Regions from separate parts of the Desulfovibrio psychrotolerans genome, predicted to be linked through region 1. Evidence: riboswitches for the same ligand, from Rfam matches in the RefSeq annotation. Region 1 holds a riboswitch; each other region holds the start of a gene.
What was found. A riboswitch is a leader RNA that binds a small molecule or an ion and turns the genes downstream of it on or off. The one in region 1 is predicted to bind cobalamin.
Positions count from the first base shown of each region.

Region 1 (6,545 bases):
AATCGCGCGAGTTCTTCCACGGCGAGCACGGTTCTGGGCCCGGGGCGCGAATAGACCTGCTCATCAACGGTAAGAACCCGGCCTGCCGTTACGGCACGCAGTGTCCGAAAGTGATCGCGTTGCGCCGGAGGCACAGGCGAGGGGTTCATGGGGCCAACCTGCACAAGGTAGGCTTCCGGGTTAAGGCGCACAAGTTCTTCCTCGTTCAGCCGGATAAGCTTGGGGCCCATGGTCAGCACGTTTGTGCCGCCCGCGTGCAGGATGATATCGTTAACAATGGATTCCGCTCCCGCCCCCAGCAGATTGGGGTAGCGGACCTCGAAAAAGACCGTAGGAGCCGTTGCCGGAACATGCGCAAGGGCCTGCGTCACCGCGTCCAGCCTGCCCTGCATGTGGCTCACCAGCGCGTCTGCGCGGTCAGGCGAGCCGGTCAGTACGCCCAGACGTTCAATCACATGGAACAGTTCCCCAAAGGTGGCTGGCTGGAAAAAGGCCACGGGAAAACCCAGCCGTTCCAGAATCTGCTGCATTTCCGTGGCCTGTCTGCGCCCCCCCAGTTGCAGGATGCAGTCCGGCGCAAGACCCGCCACCAGTTCCGCGTTGGGGCGCATGTGGGTACCTATGGAAGGCAGTGCCGCAAGAAAGGGCGGATGGGTGTCCGCCTTGGTGCGGGCAATGATGCGGTCGTGCAGTCCCATGTGGATGAGAATTTCGTTAAAGCCGCCGTACAGGGCGATGATGCGTCGCGCAGGAGCGGGCAGGGTGATGGTGCGCCCCGTGTCATCGATAATGGAGACCGGACTTGCCCCTTGTGCAGGAGCAGCCGAATCCGGCGCATGGGGAGCAGCATGCTGGTCAGGGCTGCGGTCAGGGGCTGTGCGGGGTGTTTCACCGATATTGTCGCGACCTTCATTGCTGGCGTTGTTGGGGTTGCTGGGGTTGCCGGAGGTACTGTCAAGCGGGCTATGTCCGGCAACCGGGGCGGTTGTCTCCGCTCCGGCGGGCAACACCGACAGGCCGTTCAGCAGGCCGGACAATACCACGGACAGCAGCACAGGCAGCAGAACAGGCAGCAGCACGGAAATCCGCACGGAAATCCGCACGGAAATCCGCACGGACAGCAGGCCTGACAATACGGCTGGCAGCGGGATGCCCACCCGAAAAAGCCACGGGAAACGCCACCGGAAACACTCCGCGGCAGACAGACGTTGGCACGGAACACGGTCTGCGCGGCTAGGCATGCGTCTTGCCTCCTGTGCCTGCCGCCATTGGCACGGGGGCGGGGTCAAGGCTGCGGGCGGCATTCTGCGTGTCGGTTGCGTCGGCCATATCGGCAGCAACGGGCAGGCCCGCCTTTCCGGTCCGTCCGGGGACAAGGCACGCCTGCGGCGCACCGGTGACAGGGTGCGGCACAATATGAATGCGGGTTTCATACACCTCGGAAAGAATGGCCTGCGTGAATACCTCGTTCACGCCGCCGTCGCGGACCACGCGCCCGTTTTTGAGCAGCACGAGCCTGTGGCAGTAAAGTGCGGCGAGGTTCAGGTCGTGGATGGCGGCGATAACGGCCACCCGTTGCTTGGTCTGCCCGTCGCGGTCAGCATGCCCGTTCTGGCGGTCATGCAAGGTTTGGCCATTACCATTGTTATGCATGTCATGGCCGGTACGCTGACGCAGCAGGTCAAAGATTTCCACCTTGCGGGCTATGTCGAGGCCGGATGTCGCCTCATCCAGCAGCAGGCATTCTGTCTGCTGGGCCAGAGCGCGGGCAATGAGCACCCGCTGGAATTCACCGCCGGAAAGGGTGCAGGCGGAACGGTGCGCCAGGTGCGCGGTGCCTGTTTCTTCCATGGCGGCAAGGGCGATGCGCCGGTCCTGTTCTGTGTAGCCGCCAAGGAAGGAAATGTGGGGGTAACGGCCCATGAGTACCAGCGAGAAGGCTTCCATGTCCGGCGGCTCGCCCATGCGTTGCGGCACAGAGGCCAGATGCCGGGCGCGCACGGCAGGCGGCATGGCGGCGCAGTCGTTGCCGTGGATGCGCATTTCGCCCGCAAGAGGCGGCAGTACCCCGGATAAGGTGAGCAGCAGGGTGGTTTTTCCGCTCCCGTTAGGGCCGAGCAGCCCCACCATTTCGCCGGGTTGAACGGAAAGGCTCACCCCGGAAAGAACGGGAATGCCGGCGTAGCCGCAGACTGCGTTGTGCAGGGTGATCATACGGCATCCCCCGCAGCGCGCCGCCTCAGCAGCAGGCAGAAGAAGGGGCCGCCAAGAAGCGCGGTGACCACGCCCACGGGCAGTTCTGCGCCCTGCGGCAGGATGGTGCGGGCAGCCACATCGGACCACAGGAGCAGCAGCCCGCCGGAAAGCCCGCTGCTGACCAGCAGGGGGCGGTGCTCTCCTCCTTGCAGCATGCGCATAAGGTGGGGCACTACCAGCCCCACAAAGCCTATGACACCGGAAACAGCAACGGCTGCGGCTGTGAGCATGCTCGCGCCGATGAGCAGGCGCAGGCGCACCGTATCGGCGTTCATGCCCAGCTGACGCGCCTGCGTGTCGCCCAGGGCCAGAATATCCAGTTCGCGTGAGTAACGCCAGATGAGCAGCAGGCCGGGGACCAGCCACGGCAGCATGAGGCCGCATTCGTTCCAGCCACGCCCTTGCATGCTGCCCATTATCCAGAAGACGATGGAGGCCACGGAGTCTTCATCCAGCGACTTGACCAGCGAGATGAGGGCTGCAAGAAAGGTGGCCACCACCACGCCCGCCAGTACCAGCGTTTCCCGCCGCAGCCTGCCCCCGGAACGGCCCAGAATAATGACCGCGAACAGGGCCAGCAACGCGCCGCCAAGGGCGGCGGCAGGCAGAAAACCCACGGCGGGAAGCAGCGGCAGCGCGCCCGTAAAGCCCAGCAGAATGGCAAGCGAGGCTCCGAAGGCAGCGCCGCTGGATACGCCAAGGGTGAAGGGGTCTGCCAGCGGGTTGCGCAGAATACCCTGAAACACGGTGCCCGTCACGGCGAGCGAGGCGCCCACCAACAGGGAAAGCACAATGCGCCCGAGCCGTATATCCCACACCACAAGGCTCACGGTGGGGGAGGCGGGCTCTGCTGCCGCACTCAGGGAAAAAAGGTCGGCAAGCCGTACGACCAGCACCGTCAGCACATCGCGCACGGCAATGTCCATGGGCCCGAAAAGACAGGCCGACACCACGGAGACAAGGCACGCCGCCAGTGCGCACAGGGCTGTGCGCCGGAAGCGGCGGGCACGCTCCGTATGTCGTGCGGATGTGTGTTCCGTGGTGTCGGCCATATTGCAAGTTCCTTGTCCGTGGACGGGACGGGCTTATTCTTACTCTTCGTCCAGCGCGCCGAAGGCGTCCTTCAGGTGGTCCACCCACAGGGCGGCAACGGCGTCATACTCCCCGGTGCCACGCAGGACGGTATGAACGGTGAAGCCCTGCTTTTCCAGCACGCTCTTCCAGCTATCTTCTTCCGGTCCTGCCATATCGTTGCGGGCATGGTCGCCCGCCACCGCCATGAGCGGCATGAGCCACACGGTCTTGAGCTTGCGTGCCTTAAGCGTGGCAATCACGTCATCCAGTTCCGGCGCGCCCTCCACGGTGCCCACAAACGTGTTGAGGTCCACCTTGGAAAGGTAGTGCTGCATGCCGGGGTAGTAGATGTTTGCCGGGTGGTGGGTGCCGTGCCCCATGAGCACAATGGCTTCGCCGGGTTTGCGCTGTTCCGGGAAGGTGGAAACCAGTGCGGCTGCTGCGCGTTCCATATCCTCATGGGTGCAGAGCAGCGGCATGCCGAGCACGACCTTGCGGGTGCCCTTGGGCATGTTGCGGAAAGCGGCAACGGTCTTTTGCAGGGCGTGGAACTCTTCACCGGGAATGGTGTGCAGCGACTGAACTGCCACGTGGGTGAAGCCTTCGTCCCCCATGCGGGCAAGGGCGGAGGCGGGAGAGAGCTTTTCCTTGCCTTCTTCCTCCTGCACGGTGCGGCGCACCTGCTTGGCGGAGTAGGCCCAGCGGATTTCTGTATCGGGAAACGCCTTGCGGGTTTCTTCTTCAATGTTATCAAGCGCAACGCGCGCCTCGGGCACGGTGGTGCCAAAGGCTACCAGCAGAATGCCCTTGCGCGTTTGCGGGGCGTTGCCGTGTCCGGCAGCGGCGGGCAGCGTGAGCAGAACGGCGAGAAGCAGGGCAGTGGCAAGCGCGGCAAAACGGCGCGTGGCAATGGAACAACGCATGAAAAAAACCTCCAAAGATGTCTTTGGGGCAGTGAGGGGACGGGGAACAAAAAAACCTTCCATGCGATAGGGCATGGAAGGATACCGTATTTATCCGTCCCGGATTTCCGCACAGCAGTAGCCCCGTGCATGCGGAAGATGCCTCCGGCCCTGTGGAGAACGAACGTGGCGTACGCAGGCAGGGCCGCACCGAATGCTCAGGCAGGTCTTCCGGCTTGTCCCACCGTTTCCGGCCTTCCCGGACTTGTATCCAGTGGCGCGCGGGGGAAACGGCTTGCGGGGGACTTACGGCGGCGGGTCCGCTCCCGTTTTGCACGGGATTCCCTGTTAGGCCCCGGGGGGGCACCTGAACAGGCGCACAATAGGCCAGCGTGAAGGGGCGGTCAAGGAGATCAAGGAGATCAAGGAGAGCCTTTGGGAATCTGCTCAGGCCAGTGCGACATAGCCTGCCGTGACCAGCAGCAGGCTGGCAACGCGCAGAAACTGGCTTTGCAGCAGCATGACAAGGCCCAGACGGGGGGTAAAAACCCCTGCGTGCGCGGGCAACTGGTGCCGGATGGCACGTATGGGTGTGGCCACTATGGTTCCCAGAACAAGGGCCAGCACTGCCTGCTGGGTGGTCAGGGAGCCTGCGTCCAGCAATGCGCCTGCCGCTGCAATGCCGGATGTGAATTCTGCCGCCACGGCAAAGACCACCACGCTGACAGCCTCTACGGGCAGCAGGCCGGTGACGACCCAGTGTGCGGCCATGTCGCGCAGATTTTCGAACACCCCGGTCTGGTTCAGGGCGTACATGAGCAGGTAGATGGGAACGGTTATGGTGACGATGCGCCAGAACCGGTTGCGGAACGCGGCAAGGATCTTTTGCGGCGTGGTGCGGTCCGTGTTCCGGCCCGTATTCTGGCTGGTGCTGTCCCCGGCGGGGTGTGCCGTTGCCGTGGCTGGGCTGGCATCCGTCTCGGCGGATATTCCGGCGGCGGGCGCGGCGTGCAGGGTGGCGCGGGTCCAGGCCAGAACCCCCAGCGTGCGCAGCATGGCGGCAAGGGCGTTCAGGGCAAGGTATATGGCTCCGGCGGAGCGGGTCATGGGAACCACCACAAAAAAGGTGGTGGGCAGGTGCAGCAGAAAGACGGGCAGGCCGGTGTTTACAAGGTAGGAAAGGCGCATTTCACGCTCCCCCAGCCTGCCGTCGCGCCATGCGTTCATGAGCATGGCGTTGGCTGCGGTGCCGGAAAAGAAGGCGGTGGCAAAGGCCGCTCCGGACGCATCGCGCAGGCGTCCGAACCGCATGAGCGGTCGCACGGCAGCGGCGAGCCACGCAGACCAGCCCATGCCCTCCACGGCAAGGCCCGCCACGAGCCCCACCCCAAGAAAGGCCAGCATGCGTGTAAGCGGCCGCAGCAGTTCCGGCCACGCCTTGCTCCATGCCAGCAACGCCGGGTCGTGCCTGAATATGACCCACAGGGCCAGCCCGCAAAGGAGCACAGGCAGCAGGAGCGAGGTTGCGCCGCGTTTTTTGCGCATTCCACTCTTTTCCGGCCTGTTTGGCGTGGGGCTGCCATGAGCGTCGGGTTTGTCGGTTGTGTCTGGCCTGTCTGGCACATCGGGTCTATCGGTTTTGTCGGGCGTGCGCATGGTGTGTCGTCCTGTGGGCTGCGGGCATGGCTGTATAGCGTGTTCGTGTAAAAGTCACAATGTCGTTTTCGTTACGGCACGAATCTTCACTACTGTTCGGGCAGGCATTCAACCGACCGTACACACTCAGGTATGTCCCAAGGGGAGGGAAAACATGCATGCACTCACAATTACAGGGCCGATGAACGCTTCCGCCTTAACGATGCCCGGACACGCTTCAGCCGTTCCGGCAACAGGGCTTCAGGAAATTGCCGGAGGGCTGGTGCGGGTGGTAGCCGATGTTCTGGCACCGGCAACCGTTTCAGGAGCGGCAGCACGGGGAGAGCATCAGGTGCGGATGCAGCCTGCTGTTCAGGCGGAAAGCCGGGCAGGTCGTCTGGCTGGAAGACAGGAAGGACGGCTGGCGGTGCAACTGATGGCAGAATCACTGCCGCCTTACACGGTGACTGCGCTGGAGCCGTTTTTATCCGCACGGACCGTAAGCCAGCACTGCGGCAGCCTTGGCTCGGACAGTATACGGGACGTGGAGCTGGAACTGGAAGCGCTGATCAGCAATATGCCCGTTGCCGGACAGGGGCTGGAGGCCGTGGTCCGCCATGTGGCGCGGCTTGATTCCGGTCGGCCCGAGGTTCGGCGCGTGACCGAATGCCTGTGCAC
Region 1 is NZ_BLVP01000007.1:253,622-260,166, reverse strand. Features, by position in the region: gene HUV26_RS16815 (ABC transporter substrate-binding protein) at 1-1,091, opposite strand, end outside; gene HUV26_RS07265 (ABC transporter ATP-binding protein) at 1,234-2,214, opposite strand; gene HUV26_RS07260 (FecCD family ABC transporter permease) at 2,211-3,308, opposite strand; gene HUV26_RS07255 (sirohydrochlorin cobaltochelatase) at 3,348-4,253, opposite strand; cobalamin riboswitch at 4,437-4,618, opposite strand; gene HUV26_RS07250 (nucleoside recognition domain-containing protein) at 4,680-5,777, opposite strand; gene HUV26_RS07245 (superoxide dismutase) at 6,043-6,545, shown strand, end outside.

Region 2 (6,545 bases), on a different contig from region 1:
CAGACCCGGCAATATATGCATTCTGTTATACAAGATAAACAATACTGTCAACACTCAAGCATGTCCCCCTTCAACATGCGGCGGCTTGGCAGGCGGGAGAAATCACGTGACGAGTTTCGATGAAGTTTTTGAGCGCATTAAGCTCTCCACCCACACACGGACGCAGGTTGAGCTTGCGGACGTGCTGGACATCCGTCAGTCCAGCATATCCGATGCAAAACGCCGCAACTCCGTGCCATCCGACTGGTACATGAAGCTTTTCGAAAAGTTCGGCCTTAACCCGGACTGGCTGAAAAAGGGCATAGGCCCCATGTATCTGCGCACCGAACAGGGATATGAACCTCTTGAAGGACCCGTTGCGGGACGGGTGTTTGAAGACTCTGCCAAGTTTGGCGACCCGGACGCACGCAACGCCGTTGTCACCATCCACTCCATGCAATGTGAAAACGGAGAAAATGGCGAACGCCTGCTCAAGGGTGTTGGCAAGCTGAGCATACCGCAATCGTTTGCCGGCACGCATATTCAGGTGCTGCGCGTAGAAACCTCCGGCATGGAGCCGTTAATCCACAAGGGAGCGTACGTCGGTCTGGATTCAAGCCAGAAGAACATACTTTCCGGCGAGATATACGGCGTATTCGTACCTTACGAAGGCATTTCGCTGAAGCGCCTGTTTCTGGACGCGGCCAACAGCCGCTTTGTCATGCGCAGCGAAAATCAGTCGCACCCGGAGCAGTATCTGCCTGTGGACAAGCGCGCAGAGTCCATCATGGGCCGCGTAGCATGGGTGCTGCAGACGCTGTAGCCCTGCGAACGATTCTCCAACATAGCTAGAAAGGGCGACCGCACGGTCGCCCTTTTCCATTTCATGCCTCAGCCAATACCTGCTTGCCATTTCGAAAATATTTCTATATTCGAATATCCTGATACAGCACAGGGAAACGGAAGACGGTGTAAATCCGTCACGGTCGCGCCACTGTAACCGGCATGCCCCGGTGTGCTCCCTGCCTCGTGCGGGAAGCACACACACTACGGAGCCGGAAAGTCAGGAGACGTCCCTGTGCCGGAGCACGACTGTCTCGCGATTGGACAGGCATAGCTCGCTGCGCACGGGCATATCCGACTCTCTGCCCACGCACGCCTTGCCCGGATATCGAGTTGTCGCTGCTTCTTTTATTCCAACCAATAAAAGGAGTGACACGCATGAAAACCCACATTCTTGGCTTTCCCCGCATCGGGGCAGACCGCGAACTCAAAAAGGCGCTGGAGGCCTTCTGGCGCGGAGAAACCTCAGCACAAGACCTTCAGGCCGTTGCAAAGACCCTCAAAGAAAGGCACTGGGCCATTCAGCACAGGGCCGGTCTCGACTGGGTGACCACCGGCGATTTTTCCTACTACGATCATGTGCTGGATACCGCCTGCATGCTTGGCTGCATTCCGGAACGATTCGGTATTTCAACATGCGATGCAGGCACCCCTGTGCCATTTGAAGACTACTTCCGCATGGCCCGCGGAGATGCCGCCCGGAACATTCCGGCCATGGAAATGACCAAGTGGTTCAACACCAACTACCACTTCATCGTGCCGGAAATTTCGGCGCACCAGCAAATCAGGTTCTCCAGCCCGCAGTTGGTTGAAGACACGCGGCAGGCCAGTGCGCTGGGCTACACGCCCAAACCTGTCATCCTTGGCCCCATAACCTTTCTCTCGCTTGCCAAATCCACAGACGGGAGCGATTGCTGGCAGCATGCCGATGCCGTGGCAGATGCATATGCGGAACTGCTGGCGCAGCTTGATGGTGTATGCCCGTGGATTCAGATTGACGAGCCAATTCTCTGCGCAGACCTCTCCCCTGCCGGAAGAGCAGCATTCCCCCGCGTCTATGAGCGGCTTAACGGCGCACTCAAAAACACTGGTCTCCTCCTCGCCACGTATTTCGATGTGCTGGACGACAACATGGAGCTGGCGCTTTCTTCCGGGTGTTCAGGGCTGCATGTGGACCTCGTCCGGGGCGGAGCAACGCTCAATTCCCTGCTGGTGTGCCTTCCCGGCCACATGTCACTCTCCGCAGGGATTGTGGACGGGCGGAACATCTGGAAAACCGACCTCGCCAAAGCCCTTGCCACCCTCGGCAACATCCTTGACCGCTTTGATGCGCGCCGGCTCATAATAGGCTCCAGTTGTTCGCTAATGCATTGCCCCGTGGATCTTGAGCACGAAGACCGGCTGGACCCGGAACTGAAATCTTGGATGGCCTTTGCTGTCCAGAAATGCCGGGAGATAAGCGACCTTGCTTTTCTTTTGGGCGAGCCGGGGGGACAGGTGAGCACGGAAGGCATTTCGCTGCTGGAGGAAAACGCCGCTGAGCTGCGTTCACGCCGGACCAGCGGCAGGGTTCATAAACCCGCCGTGCGTGAACGTTGTAATGCGGTGGGACCCCACATGCTCTGCCGCCCCACCCCCCATGCGGACCGCAAAAAGGCTCAGGAGTGGTTGAATCTGCCCGTGCTGCCGACCACCACCATTGGCTCATTTCCCCAGACGACCGCCATCCGGCAGGCCAGAACCCTGATGAGCAACGGCACCATGCCCAGTCAGGACTATGAATCCTTCATGAAGAAGGAAATAGAGAGCGCCGTGCGCGTGCAGGAAGAGCTGGGACTTGATGTGCTGGTGCATGGCGAACCCGAGCGTAATGACATGGTGGAATACTTCGGGCAGCAGATGAATGGATTCTGCTTTACCCGCAACGGATGGGTGCAAAGCTACGGCAGCCGCTGCGTCAAGCCGCCGGTCATCTACGGCGATGTGTTCCGCCCGCTGCCCATGACTGTTTTCTGGATACGCTACGCGGCTTCACTGACAGATAAACCCATGAAGGGCATGCTTACCGGCCCCGTGACCATGCTCTGCTGGAGCTTCGTACGGGACGACATGCCCCGGTCCGAGGTCTGCCGCCAGCTTGCGCTGGCCATCCGTGACGAAATCCGGGATCTGGAAGAAGCGGGCGTGCGCATCATTCAGGTGGATGAGGCTGCCTTCAGCGAAGGATTGCCCGTTAAACAGCGGGACGGCGCAGAATACCTCCGGTGGGCGGCGCAGAACTTCCGGCTGGCTACATCCGGCGTGAGCGATGCAACGCAGATACATACGCACATGTGCTACAGCGAATTCAATGAGATCATACACGCCATCGCCGCCATGGATGCAGATGTCATAAGCATTGAATCCAGCAGGAGCCGCATGACCCTGCTGGATGCCTTCAGCGTTGCGGACTACCCCAACGATATAGGACCGGGCGTGTACGATATTCACAGCCCGCGCATTCCCACCGAAGGGGAAATGGAAGAACTGCTGCACCGGGCTCTTGCCTGCATCCCGGCGGAACGGCTGTGGGTGAATCCGGACTGCGGACTTAAAACCAGAGACTGGCCGGAAACAACCGCCTCCCTGCGCAACATGGTGGCTGCGGCCCGCAAGGTGCGGGCCTCGCTCACCAGAATCACCCGCCGCACCTGATCCTCCCTGAACACCCTGACAAGAAGGGCGACCTCGCGGCCGCCCTTCTCTTTTTCTTCTTCAGAATGCCTGATGGTTATGCCGCATCCGCCGCATCCGCCGCATCCGCCGCATCCGCCGCCTGCACCTTGCCCCGTGCTCTGAATCTGGCCACATGGTTTCGCATGCTGTCCTGCAACGAGCACAGCACAGGCACCACCACCAGTGTGAGCAGGGTAGACACGAACAGCCCGAAAATGACCGCAACGGCCATGGGGCCCCACCACTGGGCGGATTCCGATTCCGTTATCAGCTCCATGGCAAAGAAGTCGAAGCTTACCCCTATAGCCATGGGCAGCAGCCCCAGAATGGTGGTCACTGCCGTGAGGATAACGGGTCTGAATCGTGTAAGCCCGGCCTTGATCAGGGCATCGCGGGTCTCCATGCCCGAACGCTTCAGCTGTTCAAAATAGTCAATGAGCACGATGGCGTTATTCACCACCACGCCTGCAAGGGATATAACCCCCACCCCGGTCATGATGATGCCGAACGCCATGCCGGAAACCAGCAGTCCTGCAAACACCCCGATGAACGAAAGTACCACCGAGGTAAGGATGATGAACGGCGTGACCAGCGAGTTGAATTGCGCCACCAGCACCAGAAATATGATGAAAATGGCCCCCACAAAAGCCTCGGAAAGAAATTCCTCAGCCTTGCGCTGCTCCTCCTGTTCACCTGCGAATCCGTAGGAATAGCCCCTCGGCCACGACATGGTGCGCAGAACGCCGTCCAATTCGCGGATGATATCATTGGCAAGCCGCCCGTCCACGTTGGCCGAAACAGTCACAACGCGCTTCTGGTCCTTGTGGTTTATGGCTCCCAGCCCGCTGGCCAGATGCACATCGGCCACAGCGGTAAGCGGCACAGGCTCGCCGTTGGGCCCGGAAACCGTTATGCGGCGCAACGATTCAACCGATTGCCTGTCCTTCTGCGGCAGCTTGGCGATGATATCGTACTCGTCCTTGCCTTCGCGGTACACGCCCACCTTGGCTCCGTTTATGGCCGCCTTCACGGTGTAGGCCACGGAGTAGGTATCCAGCCCCAGCAGTGCGGCCTTTTCCTTATCCACACGTATCTGGATCTCCGGCTTGCCGTTCACAAAGTTGTCCTTCAGGTCCACAATGCCGGGAATATCACGCATGGCATCACGCACAGCGGCCACAATGCCGCCCAGCACCTGCATGTCATCGCCGTACAGCTCCAGACTGATGGGGTCGCCGGTGGGGGGGCCTTCCTTTTCCTTTTCCACCCGCAACTCCCCGCCCGTGATAAGAGCGGAAAGACGTTCCCGCAGTTCGGCCACAATGGCCGAGGAATCGCGCGTGCGTTCAGAAAGCGGCTTGAAGTCCAGCGTTACGGAACCAAGATGCGTTCCGCTGCCGCCGCCACCAAAGCTGCCGCCCGTGCCAGCCCCTGTGCCGCCAATGACAAAACGCACGTCCTCATATTCCGAGGCCACACGTTCTATGACCCGCACGTAGCGGTCCGTTGCATCCAGATTAGTCCCTACGGGCAGCTTTATGTTGGCATAGGCGCGCTTCGGTTCCGTTTCCGGGAAGAACTCAACCCCCTTGCCGAACATGCCGAAGGCAACGATGGAGCCTACCAGCATGGCAAAGGATAGGCCCACCACCAGAAGGCGGTGGGAAAGAGACCATTGCAGCAGCCAGCCGTACACCCTGCGGGAACGGGAAGATTGCAGATCGCCGTCCGTTCCGATACGCGGAGGCCGTGCCGTCTGGTACCGGGCTGAAAGAACGGGATTTATGACCAAGGCCACAAAGAGTGACCCCATGAGGCACAGTATGACTGTTTTAGGCAAAAACGACATGAAGCCGCCCATGATGCCGGGCCAGAAAATCATGGGAAAAAACGCGCCCACAGTGGTCAGCGTTGAGGTAATGACCGGCCACGCCACCTCGCTTGTGCCGTCCAGTGCGGCCTGAAAGCGCCCTTTGCCTTCCTGCATGTGCCGGTAGATATTCTCCACAATGACTATGCCGTTATCCACCAGCATGCCCAGCGCAAGAATGAGCGAAAAGAGCACCACCATGTTCAGGGTTATATCCAGCACCCGCAGCAGGGCAAAGGTGATGAGCATGGAAAGCGGAATGGCCACGGAGACAAACACGGCGGAACGCCCGCCTATAAAGAGCAGCACCACCACCAGCACCAGCAGCAGGCCGGAAAGGATGTTGTTCTCCAGGTCCGCCACCATGATGCGTATGTCTTCCGCCATGTCCGCCGTAAGGCTTATGGTAAGCGTGGGCGGCAGAAAGTCGCGCATCTCCTCAACCACGGCGGTCACCCGGTCGTTGATGTGGATAATGTTCTCGCCGCTGCGCTTCACCACCTGCAAGGTCACGGCATTTTCGCCGTTCAGGCGGCTCATGGATGTGGCGTCTTTGTGGTGGTCGCGTATGGCGGCCACGTCACGCAGATAAACGGGCCTGCCGTCGCGCACAAAGGCCACGATATTATTTATCTCCGCAGGGTTGCTGAAGTCTTCCGGCACGCGCACCTGATACCGGGCATCGCCAATATCCATGGAGCCGCCGGGCATGTTCACGTTGCCCCGCTCCACGGCCTGCAACATGCTGGTAAAGGGCACGTTGTACGAGGCCACGCGGTCCAGATCAAACTCCACATGGATTTCGCGCTCCAACCCGCCGATGATGCGGGCATCCAGCACGCCGGGAATGGATTCGAAACGGTCTTCCAGCTCCTCCGCAAACACCTTCAGCCGCTTGAGGCTGAACGGTCCGGAAAGCACCACCTGAATGATGGGCTGGTCCGAAAAGTTCATTTCGCTGATAACGGGATCGTCCTTGAGGTCCGATGGCAGATCGCCCTTGGCCTGATCCACCTTGTCACGCACCTTCTGCAACGCATCGTCAATATCCACGCTGGGCAGAAACTTGATGGCAATGGTGGAAAGCCCGTCGTCCGACTGCGAGGTAAGCTCCTCCACACCCTCCAGCCCCTTGAGC
Region 2 is NZ_BLVP01000002.1:29,993-36,537, reverse strand. Features, by position in the region: gene HUV26_RS03075 (LexA family transcriptional regulator) at 107-802, shown strand; cobalamin riboswitch at 895-1,073, shown strand; gene metE (5-methyltetrahydropteroyltriglutamate--homocysteine S-methyltransferase) at 1,201-3,516, shown strand; gene HUV26_RS03065 (efflux RND transporter permease subunit) at 3,593-6,545, opposite strand, start outside.
Region 2: another riboswitch for cobalamin. It lies ahead of metE (5-methyltetrahydropteroyltriglutamate--homocysteine S-methyltransferase); the one in region 1 lies ahead of HUV26_RS07255 (sirohydrochlorin cobaltochelatase).

Region 3 (6,545 bases), on a different contig from region 1:
ACTGCCGGAAAAGGCACGGGGAATAGCGTTGGACGCCATGTCCGGTCCCGTGATGCCGGTAAGAGGCTCCGCTGCCAAGGCAGGCGAAAAACCGGTCAGGAAGCATGAAAAAACTGCTGCCGGTGGCGAGGCAGTGCTTATGGAAATGGCGGTGCTTCCCGCATCGGAGATTGCCTCCCGCTCGGCAAGCGATCTGCTGCTGCGTACCCGGTTCAGCATCAATCTGCTGGCAGTGTCCCGGCAGGGCAGGTACTCCATGGCGCGGCTGCGTTCACTGCGCATACAGCCGGGCGATGTGTTACTGCTGCAGGGAGCACCGGAGAATCTGGCGGAGTTTGCAAACCACTCTGGCTGCGTGCCTCTGGCGCAGCGTGACCTGCGTATTCCGGACAAGCGCAAGGCCGCAATGGCTACGGGGATTATGCTGGTTTCGGTGGGAGTTGCCGCGCTGGGTCTTTTGCCTGCGGCTGTTTCCTTTGCGGCAGGGGTGCTGGCATCCATGGCGCTGCGCACCGTGCCGCTGCGGTCGGCTTATGAATCGGTGGATTGGCCCGTGGTGGTGCTGCTGGCAAGTCTGCTGCCCGTGGCGGGGGCAATGCAGAGTACGGAAGCGGCAGACCTTGTTGCCCGGTTTCTGCTGGATGCCGTTGCGCAGGGCAATGCAATGGTGGGGCTGGCTGTGATTATGGTCACCACCATGGTTTTGACGGACCTGATGAACAACGCCGCCACGGCTGCCGTGATGGCACCTATAGGGCTGGGTGCCGCAGTGCAACTGGAGGCAAACCCGGATACCTTTCTCATGGCCGTTGCCATAAGCGCATCCTGCGCCTTTCTCACGCCCATAGGGCACCAGAACAATACGCTCATTCTCGGCCCGGGCGGATTCCGCTTCGGAGATTACTGGCGCATGGGCCTGCCCACAGACCTTATTGTTCTTGCAGTAAGCCTGCCGCTGCTTGTCTGGTTCTGGCCCCTGTAGCGGTGGTGAAATGCAAAAAGCCCCTGCGTTGTGCAAGGGCTTCTTTGCTTTCATGGCGGAGCGGACGGGACTCGAACCCGCGGCGGCAGATCGGAACGGGAGGCCGCCAATGCAAAAAGCCCCTGCGTTGTGCAAGGGCTTCTTTTGCTTTCATGGCGGAGCGGACGGGACTCGAACCCGCGGCCTCCGGCGTGACAGGCCGGCGTTATAACCGACTTAACTACCGCTCCGCATGTGGTAGACGGTACAGGACTTGAACCTGTGGCCCCCGCCGTGTGAAGGCGATGCTCTACCAGCTGAGCTAACCGTCCATGAAGGAAGGCTTGTTTATCGTTACGGCCCCTCGCTGTCAATAGCGAACTTTCGACGAGGCGTAAAAAACCGAAAAAAAGCTACTGGACGCTGATGTCCGCCGTGCGGGTGAGAATGAGCCGCTGGCTGGTGGCGGGGCCGGTATGCAGCAGCCACACCGCCGCCTGTTCTATGTACAGCGATGAGGCGGAAAGTGCGTCTACGGGCAGAATGACCTGCAGGCCGCGCTGGGCCGCCCCTGTGGCCGTATGCAGCACTGCGCCGTGGGCGGCAGTGCCTGTGACGATGACGGCCTTTATGCGCATGTCATCAAGAATGGCCGCAAGCGGCGTATTGAAGAATTTGTCCACGCTGGACTGCACCACCGGGTCTATCTGGCGGGGCGTAACAGGCGGGAGAATGCTCTCCCGCGTTCCCCGCGTGGTGAGGCTGTAAATGACAGGCATGCCTGCGTTGCGGGCCTTGCGCATGAGTGCCTCTATGCGGGGCACGGTTTCCAGACAGCGCGGGCGGCGTTCTTCATTGCAGGTGAGTTCCTCAATGTCCAGAATGAGCAGGGCAGTGGTGGAGTGGTCCACGGAGACCGCCTGAACAGGGGGCTTTTCCGGTACCTGAACCGCGCCCCATTCTTGCAGAATATCCCTGTACTCCGCCGTGGCAGCATGCGGCGCAAACAGCAGCAGGCAGGCCATGACGCATGTGGTGAACAGTTTCATATGGCTACGTCCTTTGTTTCTCTATCCGTAATCTGGCGTTGAAAAGGCAATGTGCCGGGTTGCTGTGATGCGTTCAGCCTGCCGGGGTCTTCTAGTATCCTTTGTGGCGGACGCAGGGGAATGAGTCAATGATAGCCTGCGCATCCGCCATGCCGTTCTTAGTCCTATATTCCGGCATACAACGACCCTGTGCCATAGAACGAAAAGGACGGCCCGGAGGCCGCCCTTTAGAGAGTGCATGTGACGGAGGCAGGCCTGCGTTAGTCGCAGCCGCACAGGGCGGACATGCCGTATTCCTGCCGTTCGCGGTATTCTTCCTGTTTGCCCTTGTTCCAGCGGCTTACGGGGCGGTAGTAGCCCACCACACGGGTATACACTTCCGCTTCGCTGCCGCAGGTGGGGCAGTTGAAGTGTTCGCCGTGCAGATAGCCATGGCTGCGGCAGATGGAGAAGGTTGGCGTGACCGAGATGTACGGCATCTTGGTCTGGCTCATGGCCTTGAGCAGGTAGTTTTTCACGCTGTCTTCATCGGGTACCGATTCGCCGAGGAAGGTGTGGAAAACCGTGCCGCCGTTGTACAGGGTCTGCAGCTCGTTCTGGTGTTCCAGCGCGTAGAACACGTCGCCGGTTATGCCCACGGGCAGCAGGGTGGAGTTGGTGTAGTAGGGCACGGCATCGCCGGAGGTTTTGATGTCTTCGTACAGGTCCTTGTCAATCTTGGCGAGACGGTAGCAGGTGCCTTCGCCGGGGGTTGCCTCAAGGTTGTACAGGTGGCCTGTCTCTTCCTGAAAGGTGAGGGTGAGGCTGCGCAGGTGGTTGAGCACCCGGCGCATGAGGCGCAGGCCGCCTTCGGTTTCTATGCCCTTGCCCAGCATGTTCAGGCAGGCCTCATGCCCGCCGATGACGCCGATGGTGGAGAAGTGGCCGTTGTAGCCGTTCTTCAGGTAGCGGCGGCTGTAGGGGAACATGCCCGATTCCAGATTCTGTTCGCACAGCTTGCGTTTGAATTCCAGCGAGTCCTTGGCGAGTTCCGCGTATTCGGTGATGAGGTCGAGGAAGTCTTCCTCGTTGTGCGCAAGGTAGGCAAGCTTGGGCAGGTTAAGCGTTACCACGCCTATGGAACCGGTAAGGTCGCCCGCGCCGAACAGGCCGCCTGTCTTTTTGCGGATTTCGCGCAGGTCCATCTGCAGACGGCAGCACATGGAGCGCACGTCTTCCGGGTTAAGGTCGGAATTGATGAAGTTCTGGAAGTAGGGCACCCCGTACTTGGCGGTGAGCCGCAGCAGCAGCCTGCCTGCTTCTGAATCCCACGCAAAGTCCTTGGTCACGTTGTACGTGGGAATGGGGAAGGAGAAGATGCGCCCGTCTGCATCGCCTTCCAGCATGACTTCAAGGAAGGCGCGGTTGATCATTTCCATTTCCTCGGCGTAGTCGCCGTAGGTGGTATCTTGATACACGCCGCCGATGATGACGGGTTCCTTGGCGATGTGCGCGGGCGGAACCATATCGAAGGTAAAGTTGGTGAACGGGCTCTGTCCGCCCCACCGGGAGGTGGTGTTCAGGTTGAACACCATCTTCTGCAACTGCTGGCGCACCTGCTTGTAGCTCAGGCCGTCGTTGCGGATGAAGGGGGCAAGGTAGGTGTCTACATTGTTGAACGCCTGTGCGCCTGCCCATTCATTTTGCAGCGTGCCGAGAAAATTGACTATCTGCCCGCAGGCGGAGTCGAAGTGCTTGGCCGGGGCCGAGCAGCTGCGTCCTTCCAGATTGAAGCCTTCCAGCAAAAGGTCGCGCAGGCTCCAGCCGGAGCAGTAACCCGCAAGGCCGAAGGAAAGGTCGTGAAGGTGAAAATAGCCGTGGTTATGCGCAAGGCGGATTTCTTCGGGGTATTTCTCCAGCACGTAGCGCGCCTGAACCGTGCCCGCCATGTGCAGAATGAGGCCCTGAAACGAGTGGCCCATGTTGGAGTTTTCCTGCACGCGCCAGTCGCTGCGGTCCAGATAGCTTTCAATCATCTTGGAAATGTCCAGATACGCCTGATTCTGGCTGCGCATTTCGCGCCGTTTTTCGCGGTAGATGATGTAGCGTTCCGCCACGGTGTAGAGCCGTGCTTCCATGAGCACCTGCTGCACCATGTCCTGCACATGCTCCTGCTCGGGCATGTCCAGTCCCTCCAGCTTTTTCTCCACCTTGCCGGCAAGGCGTTTGGAGAGCAGGGGGTCTTTTATGCCGCTGCCTTTCAGTGCCTTGAATATGGCGTTGGCAATGCGGTCCAGAGACCATGTTTCGATTCGGCCGTCACGTTTGAGAATCTGATTGGGCATTCTGTCTCCGGCAACACACGGCGTGCTTTGCAGCGCACAGCACAACACCCCGGCGTTAAGGGCGAAACTGCACGCAAAAAAGGCACCTGCACCGTCGGGCGGCGGGCGTGTGTTGTCATTTTGCCGGGAGGCTGTTCGTGCGGGCGGCGGAACCCCCGCACAGCACCGGCGTGCGTTGGAAAAGAGAGTTCAAGACCGCGTTCGGGCATCCTCGTGCCGTTGCGCGTTCTGAAATCGCTTCAGGCAGGTATTCTGGCTTTCCCATGTGCCGCCCGGAGGCGTGCGGGATTACAGCGGCGGGACCGCTCCGGTTTTCCACCGGATTCCCTGTACCGGCCCGTGCGGGCCACCTGAAGAGTACGTTGCGACAATCGGCAAGTTAGCAGAACCTCGCCGCGTGTTCAAGGTTGCAACTGCTGCGGGTGAACGAGGGCATGGCGTGAAGCCGCATGCTTATTTGCAACATGCTGATACCGTGTGATAAAATTTTATCCTTGCCCCCAGATGATTGCGGGCCGGTGCTGAAGGGGACCCCTGGCAGCATTGCTCCGCATGATAGGGCGGGCGGCGCGGACAGATTTTTCGCATGGGTACTAAAGTTCTGCGGCAAAGCTCCGATATGCCTTATCAGGATTATACCGTGCATTGTGGCGTATGCGGGAGGAGACTGCCATGACCACCGACAACAGCGCGCTCATCCTCAGCCTGACCATGCAGTTGCTGCAGCAGGATACCTTGGCCAAGACACTGCTCTCCGGCGGCGGGGCGGACCTGCGCAGCCTGCTGCTCAAGAGCACCGGGGCCAGACGTCTTACGGACCCCACGGCGGCTGCCCTGACGGGGCGTATCCGGAGCGATGCGGGCATGCTGCGGCAGGCCTCGCGCAATGTGTCCGAGGCGGCTTCTGTGTCGCTTATGGCGGCTTCCGGCGTGACCAGCATGCGTGAGTCGCTGGACCGGATGAAGGCCATTGCGGAAGGGGTTGCCGATGGCAGCATAAGCACCACGGCCGGACGGGCGGAATATAATGATCTGGTCAAGGTGATAGACGGCGCTATCGCCTCCGCATCCTACAACGGCATGAAGCTGTTTGACAGCGACGGCTGGGCGGCGGACGAACGCATTACCCTGACCGGAACGGCGGGCGCACCGGGAACCACGGGCAAGGTACACATTCAGGCAGGTACCGGCGGGTTTGATATGAGCCTGCATGACATGTCGTTCATTGCCGACCGCAGCTTTGGCAGCCTGAGCGGCGTGAACGGCCTGACCATGGTGGGAGCCACCGATCTGGCTGACGCGTCTGCCGCCTCCACAGCCGCTACAAGGCTTTCATCACTTTCTTCGTATGTATCCGGCATAGAATCCATGCTTTCCAGCCGTGCCACCGGGTTTGCCTCGCAGGCTTCCGCCCTTGCCTCGCAGGCATCCATTCTGGACACAGCCGCTGCCACCCGTGCGCGTACCACCGAATCGCGCACCCTTGAGCAGCTTATTCTGGACTATCTTGTCACGGATGCGGGCAAGCTGGTGGACAGTTCTTCCTGAGTGGTCCGCAGAAAGGGATTTTTTTGACCGTAAGCCGGGAACAGGAAGAATCCGAGTGCGTATTCGGCTCCGGGCTGGAGTGCCGGCGGCAAGGGGCGTCCGCCGTTCTCCTGAGGGCGCAGGACGGGACGTGACGGAGCGGAGGTTTATTCGCAAAACGAAGCTCCCGGAACCGCAGTCGGTTCCGGGAGCTTTTATCTTGGGTACAATCTTGCGTGACCGGATCAGGCCGTTTTCAGGTCCTCAATAAGGCCTTGCAGCTCCTGCGCCATCTCGGCCAGCTCGTCTACAGCCTGTGATGAACGGGTCATTATTTCAGAGGTTTCCAGCGCAATCATGTTCACCTCTTCCGCGCCGCGGCTTATTTCTTCCGAGGCGGCGGACTGTTCTTCGCTGGCGGTGGCAATGGCGCGGACCTGATCGGCATTGGCCTGCACGATATCCACAATGGCCTTGAGCGAGTCGCCTGCCACGGTGGCAAGTTCCGTGGACTTATCCACGGAGACAGAGGCTTCTTCCATGCCCTTGATGTTCTCGCGCGAGGCCTGCTGAATAGCCTGAATGGCGGTGTGCACTTCTTTGGTGGCCTGCATGGTCTTTTCCGCCAGCTTGCGTACCTCGTCGGCAACCACGGCGAATCCGCGTCCGGCTTCGCCCGCGCGG
Region 3 is NZ_BLVP01000010.1:86,761-93,305, forward strand. Features, by position in the region: gene HUV26_RS12315 (SLC13 family permease) at 1-982, shown strand, start outside; tRNA gene HUV26_RS12320 (tRNA-Asp) at 1,136-1,212, opposite strand; tRNA gene HUV26_RS12325 (tRNA-Val) at 1,218-1,293, opposite strand; gene HUV26_RS12330 (cysteine hydrolase family protein) at 1,375-2,010, opposite strand; gene HUV26_RS12335 (ribonucleoside triphosphate reductase) at 2,271-4,334, opposite strand; cobalamin riboswitch at 4,560-4,703, opposite strand; gene HUV26_RS12340 (flagellin N-terminal helical domain-containing protein) at 5,007-5,882, shown strand; gene HUV26_RS12345 (methyl-accepting chemotaxis protein) at 6,107-6,545, opposite strand, start outside.
Region 3: another riboswitch for cobalamin. It lies ahead of HUV26_RS12335 (ribonucleoside triphosphate reductase); the one in region 1 lies ahead of HUV26_RS07255 (sirohydrochlorin cobaltochelatase).